3 regions of the Paenibacillus sp. FSL M7-0134 genome follow, and region 3 is predicted to be linked to each of the others. Evidence: riboswitches for the same ligand, from Rfam matches in the RefSeq annotation. Region 3 holds a riboswitch; each other region holds the start of a gene.

Region 1 (3,279 bases), 550 kb from region 3:
TCGACACTCATACTCACTTGGATGCGCCACAATTTGACGAAGATCGTGAAGAAGTTATAGCACGTGCTGTCGAATCAGGAGTAACACGGATGATCAATATCGGATTTAATCGTGAGACCATTCCATCCACCATGAAATTGGCCGAGACGTATGATTTTATTTATGCGGCAGTCGGATGGCACCCTCAGGATGCTATTACAATGCAGGAGGGCGATTTAGAATGGATTGCATCGTTATGCAGTCATAAGAAGGTTGTAGCCATCGGAGAGATCGGTCTGGATTATTATTGGGATACATCACCGAAGGATGTTCAGCATCGGGTGTTTCGAAATCAAATTGGTCTGGCTCGTGAGCTCAAAATGCCCATTGTTATTCATAACCGGGATGCACATGAAGATATTGTTAGGATATTGCGCGAGGAAAAAGCGAGTGAGATTGGAGGAGTCATGCACTCCTTTTCGGGTAGCTGGGAGACAGCCAAAATGGTGCTGGATATGGGATTTCACCTTTCCTTTGGTGGTCCAATAACGTTCAAAAATGCCAAGCAGCCAAAAGAGGTGCTCGCACAGGTGCCGCTGGACCGTCTGCTCATTGAAACTGATGCTCCCTATCTGACGCCTCATCCGTTTCGTGGGAAGCGAAATGAGTCTGCACATGTGAGACTGGTAGCAGAGGCTGCAGCCCAAATCAAAGGGATTACAGTGGAGGAATTAGTGTCAATAACGACCCAAAATGCCCTGGAACGATTTGACATTCAATGAAAAAGTGAAGAAATCGATCAAAATAAAGAGATAGACGAAGCTAATCATGAATTTGTTGCAGGAAACTCGAGAATATTACAATATTTTAACCGAATATTTTAAAAAATGTACTTGAAACCTGCTTTACAACATGCATAGAAACAGGATATCATCTTTTCAGTGAATTGTTGTTTGAATGTAAACATCAACAAGTCATTTCATGAACCAGTCTCGCTGAGTCCCTTTTACAGGGAACGGGGGAACCGATATGGCTTACAGTACGTCCGGCATATGTGCAAGAAGGGAACGTCTCTTCCGCCAGCCGGCTCGACCGAAATTCTTTCCCCGGATGGGATTGAATAGGTGGAGGAGCCGTATTTCGATTTCTTTCTGGGTCTTCGGGGTGAATGTGAAGGCGACCGCCATGAGCGGTTGACCCAAGCTAGGGCGACTCTCTACGTCCGAACCCGACAGCTAACCCCGTAAGCGTAACAAGAGAGAAGCCATCTCGTGCATGAGTTTTCCCGCATATTCACACATGCCGGAAGCCACGAAAGAGCTCTCTAGTCTCTTTCTCTGGCTTTTTTTGTTGTGAATAAAAGAAAATCTGTCATCATACTGTGGTTAAACAGGGGAGGACAGCATGCCGCGAAGACGGGTACATGGTGCAGGACAGTCGCAGTTTGGGCTTGTCTTGTAGAAAATCTGTTATAGTCACGTCAAATCTCAACTATGTCTTACTCCAGACGGCGGGCTATGTAAGGAGGACGGAGGAAATGGGCATTTTCCAAAAAAAGGATACCCATGAGTCACGCTCATCCAGCATGTCTTACGTATTGCGTTGGAAGCAAGAGAATGTGCGCCAGGCTGCTTTGGTTGCTATTTTTCTAATCGCGCTAACGATTATGATTTCAATTCTGATGTACACGCAATCTAAAAAACAAGTCTTTTTTGTCATCGATGGCAAGGCGTCTGCGGTAGAAACCCGGGAATCCAAGCTTCAAGATTTGCTGAGCGAGCATTCCATTTCACTTCAGCCGCATGATACAGTTTCCATGCCGCTAAATGGAGCAATACAGGATGGCGATCGCGTAGTCATTAAACGTGCCAATCAAGTCAAAGTATCTTCAGGCAATGAGACGAAAAAGCTGTACACAACAGAAAATACAGTAGAAGGTGCCATTCGTACCTCGGGCTATAAATTATCATCAACGGATAAAGTTTATCCTGCGTTGGATGCCTCTGTTTCGTCTAACATGGACATAAAAATCGTCCGTGTGAAGAAACAGCAGGTCGAACAGAAAAAACAGGTGCCTTATCAGGTCATCAAAACGGCCGATCCGAGTCTTTATAAAGGCGATAATCGGGTCATTCAAAGCGGCAAATCGGGTGTGGTCGTCCAGCACGTTCAAAAGGTATATCATGATGGAAAGTTGGTATCCAAACAGCTGGTTAACAAGGAAGTTGCACAGAACCGTGTGGATAAAGTCATTGCAGTAGGAACGAAGAAAAAACCGGTCGTTCTGGCTGCTTCCGTCGGTCCCAATGATGCGGTTAAGGCAACAACGGTTAGTTCGGGCAGTGCTGTCCGTAAAGCAGGCGTCAATTTTAAATATAGCAAAGTTTTACAAAATGTCTCCATGACGGCGTATTCCTCACAGGAGCCAGGTATCGGTACACGTACTGCATCCGGCGCACGTGTCACGGAAGGACGCACCATCGCGGTCGATCCGAGTGTAATTCCAATCGGCTGGTGGGTGTATATCGAAGGGGTGGGCTTCCGCCGTGCGGAGGATACCGGTGGCGCGATTAAAGGCCACAAAATCGATGTGTATTATGAGAGTTTGAGCCGAGCCAACCAATTTGGTCGTAAGCACGGTAAAACCGTTTATGTTATCGGACCGATAAAGCCTGAAATCAACTAAAACAGGTTGTGTATGTTGAGGGCAATGCGATAGTATTAACAACATAGTTATGCCATGCTAAGAAGAGGATATCCTCTTCTTATTTTGTTTTCAAAAGCAGGGAAAGATAAATATAGCTTGCTGTGTAGCAGTGGAGGGAAACGCAAATGATCAAGGAAGTGATCGTGGTAGAGGGCCGGGATGATACGGTGGCCATTCGCCGCGCTGTTGATGCGGATACGATAGAAACTGGCGGCTCCGCCATTAATAAAATGACGCTGCGTAAAATTGCATTGGCGCAGGAGCGGCGGGGGGTCATCATTTTAACCGATCCCGATCATGCAGGGGAGCGCATCCGTAAGATTATCGCTTCCAAGGTACCCGGCTGCAAGCAGGCCTTTATACCCGAGGCAGAAGCGACGCGCAAAGGAGATATTGGCGTGGAGAATGCCTCACCAGAAGCGATCAGACACGCTCTTGCACGGGTCCATACGACAGTGGAAGGCGCCGACCCGCTGATTGAGTGGGCGGACCTGATTGATGCTGGACTCATCACCCATCCCAATGCTGCTGCACGCCGTATGGCCTTAGGGAATGTGCTGGGTATTGGTTATTGCAACGGAAAGCAGCTACAT
Region 2 (3,279 bases), 440 kb from region 3:
CAAAAAAGGGGCGGATTATCCCAAGATCCCTGTCCAATTTACCTTCAAGGATGGTACCACGATATTCAAGGCTTGGGACGGCGCGGGCAAAAGCACAACTTTTCGGATCAAAAGTACTTCTCCCGTTTCCTATGTAACCCTTGATCCTCTATATACCATTGCACTGGAGAACAAGCACATTAACAATAGCCTAAAAGCCGAATTGGACGAAAAGCAACAAACCCGTTGGAATGTAAGTGTAACCAAGCTGTTAGAAACACTGCTTGGAAGTCTGTCATGGTGAGGTGTCTATAGATGCGGACTGTTATAAAAGAGGGCTGGGCGCTGGTGCGCATACGATTCTATATCGTTATCATTTTATTTCTGTATCGACTACTGTGGGGGGTGTTTCTCTATCGGCTGGTGCAGTCTGCCGTTATCCCGCTACTGCTCCGTTATCCTGATCAGGGTCAAAACGAGCTGGGACAGACCTTGTTTTGGATGGAGAGCCAGATTGCTCTGATGGACAGCCGGGAAGTACATGTGTATTTGTGGATACTACTAGGGGCGACTGTACTACGCATACTGATCACTCCCTTCATTAGAGCCGGAATATATCAAAGCCTGCATACCGATGCGACTGAACCGCAAAGCCTGTCCTTTTTCAAGGGTATGAAACGCCATGGCATGTCGTCGCTGTTGTATTACACCATCGAGTTGGGACTGCTGCTGCTTCCCGCCATTTGGGTAGTACCGAGACTCTACCCTATTGTAGCAGGAGCACTTCAATCTTCCTCTTATCTGCTGCATTTGTTGCCCTATGTCATGGGATGGATGGCATACGGATGGTTCATTCGGCAGTGCATCCTGTATATGCAACTGGGGACTATCGGTGGTCACGCCATACTATCGTCCCTGCTCGCCTTCTTTCGCCAGCTCCTTCCAGCTGTCGGTATATCTCTTTTGCTTGGTGCTTGTGTGCTGCTGGTCTTCGGTCTATTTGGCACCGTGGCGATGATTTGGACTGGCATGCTGGCGCTCATTCTCCAGCAATCGTATCATTTTGTTACTAGTCTGGTCAGGCTGTGGCATATCAGTTCGCAGTACAGACTATGGCATACCGATATCTCCAGTAGAAGTTAAGCCCTGCCTTTATGTTTTTTACTTCATTTCCGTCTGTCGAAAAATCTTGATTCATATCCGCGCAAACGACACATAACTGAATACTGTTAACAACATCTGTTCCTTGGACATTAGGAGCAGATTTTTTTTGTAACTTTTTGCAATGAAACATTTGCCAAAGCCAGCCGTCTTTGTTACAATAATCGCAGTGAACTGATAGTAACAACTTTGTAATCTTTATTGTAACCTTTATCTCAAAAATAACGTTATTGTGAATACTGCTCTCCAAGGTGCACATCTTAAGTTAAGCCTAATTCCTGGCACCTAGGAAGCGGGGGAACCAGTTTGGGTGAATTGATCTCGCAACAGAGTGGTCATAGGGGAACCTTCTACCGAATCCTTAAGCTAACCTCGCAGGCATTGGAAGGGGTATATTTTTTTTGAAGAAGAAGCTAACGATCGCAGCTATGGGTCTTGCCATTGCCTTTACATCTTTTACATTCGGTGGCGGCAGTGCATATGCAGACTCTAAGATGGACCAGGTCATTCAAGATGCCAAAGGAACGAGCTACAGAAGCGGAGGCACTACACTCGAGGGATTCGATTGCTCCGGCTTCACAATGTATGTATTCAACAAACTGGGAATTAAACTTCCGCATCAATCCGGATCACAATTCAAAATGGGATCTTCTGTATCCCGCGATGAAATGAGACCTGGAGACCTGGTGTTCTTCAACACCACAGGAAGAGGCATTTCCCATGTAGGTATCTTCGTAGGTGAAGGGAAATTTGCCCACTCCTCGACTTCACGTGGTGTAGTAGTTAGCTCACTGAACGAAAATTATTACGCTAACCGCTATGTCGGTGCAAAAAGAATTATGAGCACAGACGCTTACCATTCTGTAGCTTCAGAAATTCCTGATGACGACAACGTAGAATAACTAACGCACAGCAAGCTAACCCTAGCCGCAATTTGATTCTGGCCGGAATCGAATTGCGGTTTTTTATGTCCACAACATCAGCAATTATTATCATTACTGACGAACTGAAGCCTCAAAAGGTTTCAATTTTAGCGAACATCGTCGGTTTTACCGTCAGCGCTGGGGGAGCATATGAGCAGTAATTCCTTCTTATTGAATGTATACCCGACTTGAGTATGAAATAAACACGCTTGCCATTCCCCTGCAACTTGTCTACAATCTGTTGTTAATGATTGAAGTACCTGTAAAAGGAGGATGGAACACATGCCGGCCTCAATATCCAACTATCGGATCGTACCGATGGACGAGCATCAAGCGGCTGCAATCTGTGAGTGGCGCTATGACCCACCTTATAATATATACGGTTGGCTCCCCTGGGAACAAATGAAGGCGCTTGAAGTCGAATTTGGAAGTCCCACGCTTCGCCAAGAGCAATATGTTGCCGTACTGGATGAAGAGAATAAGCTGACGGGATTTGCTCAATATTTTCCTATGATCGGTGTGACCCGGCTAGGTCTTGGAATGCATCCCGAAAGATGCGGACATGGCAAAGGCGCTGATTTTGTCCGTGCCATTGCAGAGGAAGCCCAACGACGCAACCCGAAGAATGAAATTGATCTAGAGGTACTCACTTGGAATGGGCGCGCTATCCGGGCTTACAAGGCGGCTGGATTTGAGCTTACAGATACCTATGAACGCCAGACTCCCGATGGCAAAAAACCGTTTTTTTGTATGGTATATCGTCCCGAGCACCAAACCCAGGTTCTATGATAAAAGCGCCTTCGGCATACAACCGCGATGTTGTATAGCGAAGGCGCTTTTATCATCATACGACAGATCATTACAAGCTCAATGACTGCTGCGCATTTTTTCAAAAGCTTCATTATATTGTTGGGCTTCCTTAATATCCACGGCCATAATACCGCCGTCGTCCCAAGAGGTCAAACGCAGAGTCACGGTCTTGTAATCAATCGTAATAAATGGATGATGATTGAATGCTTCAGATATAGCGGCAACTTCATCCACGAATGCAATCCCTTTCATAAAACTGGAAAAATTATATTTCCGAACGATCCAACGTCCTTCCTCCAGTTCCCAGCCCTCCAGTTTCTCCAGATGTGCTTCAATCTCTTCTTGTGTAAAAGGCATGTTACGAACTCCTCCCCGTTTATACGGAAGCCTTTCGACCGCTTAAATA
Region 3 (3,279 bases):
GTACATTGAGTTCCACAATACTGTATTCTTTGGACAACTCCAAATAATCGAGCAAATTAGGCGTGACTAGCTGATGAGCCACCCGGATACCCATATCCCGTTCTGGATAAATGATCCGGTCCACACCGAGCTTCTCTAACGCACGCCCGTGCAGCACAGATATGGCTTTGGCTACGACTTTTTTCACACCCAGCTCCTTCAGCAAAATGGCGGTCAGGATGCTTACCTGAATGTCATCACCAATAGCAACAATGCCGCAATCGAAATTACGGATGCCCAGTGATCGCAATGAGTCTTCATCGGTAGCGTCCGCAACGACAGTATGTGTCAACATCTCACTCATACTGTCCACAACATCCTCATTCCGGTCAATGCCTAGCACCTCGCACCCCATATCCACCAATTGCAAAGCCAGGCTTGAGCCAAACCGTCCCAAGCCAATAACTACAAACTGCTGCGTTTTCATATCTACTCGAAAACTCCCTTATCTGAATCAATTTCATAAATGAGGATTTTACAAAAATCCTGAAATAATTAAACCCACGAAATGTATACTACATATCATGAAATGATTCATCCTATAATCATTTTGCCTTCCGGATGACGATATAATTCTTTACCCTTTTTCGGCCCCAGTGCATAAGCTAGCGTGAGTGGCCCCAGTCTACCTGCAAACATCGTCAGGGTAATCACCAGCTTGCCTATGACTGTCAAATCAGGTGTAAGCCCTATCGACAGCCCCACTGTACCAAACGCAGACACCGTCTCGAACAAGATCATCAGAAAATGATGATCTTCGGTTGCCGACAAAATCATGGTCACCCCGATCACGAACAGCAGCCCCAGCAGTGTAATGGTCAAAGCCTTGTAAATTCGTCCCTGCGCAAGTCGGTACCTGAACAGCACAATATCTTCACGCCCCCGTAGCATCGAAATCACTGCTCCAATGAGCAGCGCGAATGTTGTGGTCTTAATCCCGCCTCCAGTAGAGCCAGGAGAAGCCCCGATAAACATGAGTATGATGATAAAAAACTGCGTAGCCTGCCGCAAGCCTGCAATGTCCAGTGTATTGGCACCTGCGGTACGAGGGGTTACGGACTGGAATAAAGATCCCAGCAGTTTCCCCCCCCAATCAAGCGAGCCAAGAGTCTTTGGATTCGTAAACTCAAATACAAAAATCACGAGCGTGCCGACTACAATCATAGCGCCCGTCATGCTGAGTACCACCTTAGTATGCAAGGAAAGTCTCTTGCGCTTGCGATATTCTGCCAGGTCCGACATCACTACAAAACCAATGCCGCCTGAAATAATCAGGAACATAGCTGTAAAATTAACAATCGGATCATATACATAATCTGTCAGGCTGCGAAAGTGCCCGAATAAGTCAAAACCAGCATTGTTAAACATGGAGATGGCATGCCAAATCCCAAAATAAATCGCCCTGCCTACAGGCATATCAAACGACCAGCGAATCGCAAATATTGCAGCACATACGCCCTCAATGACCAGCGAGTACAGCAGCACCTTACGAATCAATCCGACAATTCCTTCGACAGAGGTCTGATTCATCGCTTCCTGTAAAATGAGGCGCTCCCGTAAGGAAATCCGACGTTTGAACACCAGCGCGATCAAGGTAGCCATAGTCATAAAGCCCAGGCCGCCGATCTGAATGAGCGCAGCGATAACAACTTGACCAAAGGTTGTAAAAAAGGTCCCCGTATCCTTTACGACAAGCCCTGTAACACAGGTCGCGGAAGCGGCAGTAAACAAAGCGTCTATAAACGCAAGTGGCTTTCCTGTTGTATTGGAGATCGGCAGCATTAACAATAAACTACCTATTAGAATGATAATGGCAAAACCCGCAACGAATATCTGCGGTGGAGAAAGCCGGAGCCAGCTTGCATTGGGATTCATCTATTCATCACTTCTCTCCTAATCCTTAAAACTATAAAAACAGTGATTTAAAACGGTGTAAGCCCGCTACGCGTTCCATTTGATCTTCCGATCGTCGTTGCCCCTAATTTTTTTGATTTTTCCAAACCTTTAGTAACTATAATTAGCATTCCCTGAATACAGGAAGAATGCATGTCAAGCACTACTCTGCCCCCTGTGCTATTGGCGGGCAGCAGCGAAGGGAGCAGAATTGTTCTGAAGAAGCGAAGCGTTTGCCTTTATCTCCGGATTTTAACCATTAAAGGGGTTATACAATCAAAAAATCCGGGGATAACAGCAATCGGAAGAATAATCTGCACCCGCAGCGGTCTAACCAATCCAAACACTTTTATACGCACAAAAATAGACACCGGAAAACCGAGTGCCTGACTTGGTTCCTGCTCATAGCCTACGAGGTTAGCTGACGGATTCGGGCAGCACAGTATGCCCTATTTACACATCCAATCCAGCAGGATCGGCTGTAAAATTCACCCCAGTAACATGGTTCCCCCGTTTTCTCATAGAAATTCGGCTCAACTGTATATCATTACCTATGTATTTTATAGGCATTGCCTCAAGATTATAATCCTTCTATATCCAGATCACAAAACCGATTTCGCCGAAAAAACGTGAAATTGGCTTTATTTTGCGAATGGGCATCGTTTAATCGCAGCTTATCTTATTTTATTGGAACTTTAAAGTGCTTTCACTCTATTTTCATGAATATCGCTGGTCTGTTGGCGGGAACCTGTGCAGTATGATATCTTTAATGGATGTTCTTATTTACAGATTAAGGAGGAAACTCATGAATCCTATCGGGAAACCGGTCGTGCTCACGGCCAACTTCAAAAAATTAGGCTTGCTGGGCGGGATTGGCCTGATTTGCTTTTTTATCTTTCAATTGCTTATTCCCTCGCTTAGCAATCCGAGTCCAGAATCAGTAATGAACGCAAAGGTCATCAGCAAACAAGAAGCGGTCATACACGCATTGGACTTTGCCCGCTCCGAGTTGGGCTATACTGAATCACAGTCAGAGGAGCCTGTCGTGACCTATCAGGCCGAAACAGATTTGTACGGTTATTTATCTAGAGAAAAACTGCTTCAACAGTACGACCGTACATGGAAGAAAAATTACCCTTACGAAACCTTTCGGGTTGATCTGCCTGAATCCTCAGCGAAAAGCAAACTGCAAATTCATGTGGATTTATCCACTGGGAAGGTCGTTAGCTTTAAACGGATCACCTCCAGTACCAATTACACACAGGCTGATATTTCTACGGATGAAGAAGCACGTAACAGGCTTATACGTGTAGCTGAGGACGGCATGACGCTTGAAGCCAAGGAGCA

Evidence for each region. A riboswitch is a leader RNA that binds a small molecule or an ion and turns the genes downstream of it on or off. The one in region 3 is predicted to bind cyclic di-AMP.
Region 1: it holds a riboswitch for cyclic di-AMP, as region 3 does, so the genes downstream of both, NSQ58_RS05030 (3D domain-containing protein) here and NSQ58_RS07510 (TrkH family potassium uptake protein) in region 3, are expected to answer to the same signal.
Region 2: it holds a riboswitch for cyclic di-AMP, as region 3 does, so the genes downstream of both, NSQ58_RS05430 (C40 family peptidase) here and NSQ58_RS07510 (TrkH family potassium uptake protein) in region 3, are expected to answer to the same signal.

The regions. Positions count from the first base shown of each region.
Region 1 is NZ_JBBOXV010000001.1:1,142,205-1,145,483, forward strand. Features, by position in the region: gene NSQ58_RS05025 (TatD family hydrolase) at 1-761, shown strand, start outside; cyclic di-AMP (ydaO/yuaA leader) riboswitch at 963-1,245, shown strand; gene NSQ58_RS05030 (3D domain-containing protein) at 1,517-2,665, shown strand; gene rnmV (ribonuclease M5) at 2,812-3,279, shown strand, end outside.
Region 2 is NZ_JBBOXV010000001.1:1,247,411-1,250,689, reverse strand. Features, by position in the region: gene NSQ58_RS05440 (M1 family metallopeptidase) at 1-283, shown strand, start outside; gene NSQ58_RS05435 (hypothetical protein) at 295-1,122, shown strand; cyclic di-AMP (ydaO/yuaA leader) riboswitch at 1,399-1,536, shown strand; gene NSQ58_RS05430 (C40 family peptidase) at 1,542-2,042, shown strand; gene NSQ58_RS05425 (GNAT family N-acetyltransferase) at 2,346-2,852, shown strand; gene NSQ58_RS05420 (4a-hydroxytetrahydrobiopterin dehydratase) at 2,931-3,230, opposite strand.
Region 3 is NZ_JBBOXV010000001.1:1,689,121-1,692,399, reverse strand. Features, by position in the region: gene NSQ58_RS07515 (potassium channel family protein) at 1-466, opposite strand, end outside; gene NSQ58_RS07510 (TrkH family potassium uptake protein) at 574-1,914, opposite strand; cyclic di-AMP (ydaO/yuaA leader) riboswitch at 2,324-2,476, opposite strand; gene NSQ58_RS07505 (CPBP family intramembrane glutamic endopeptidase) at 2,738-3,279, shown strand, end outside.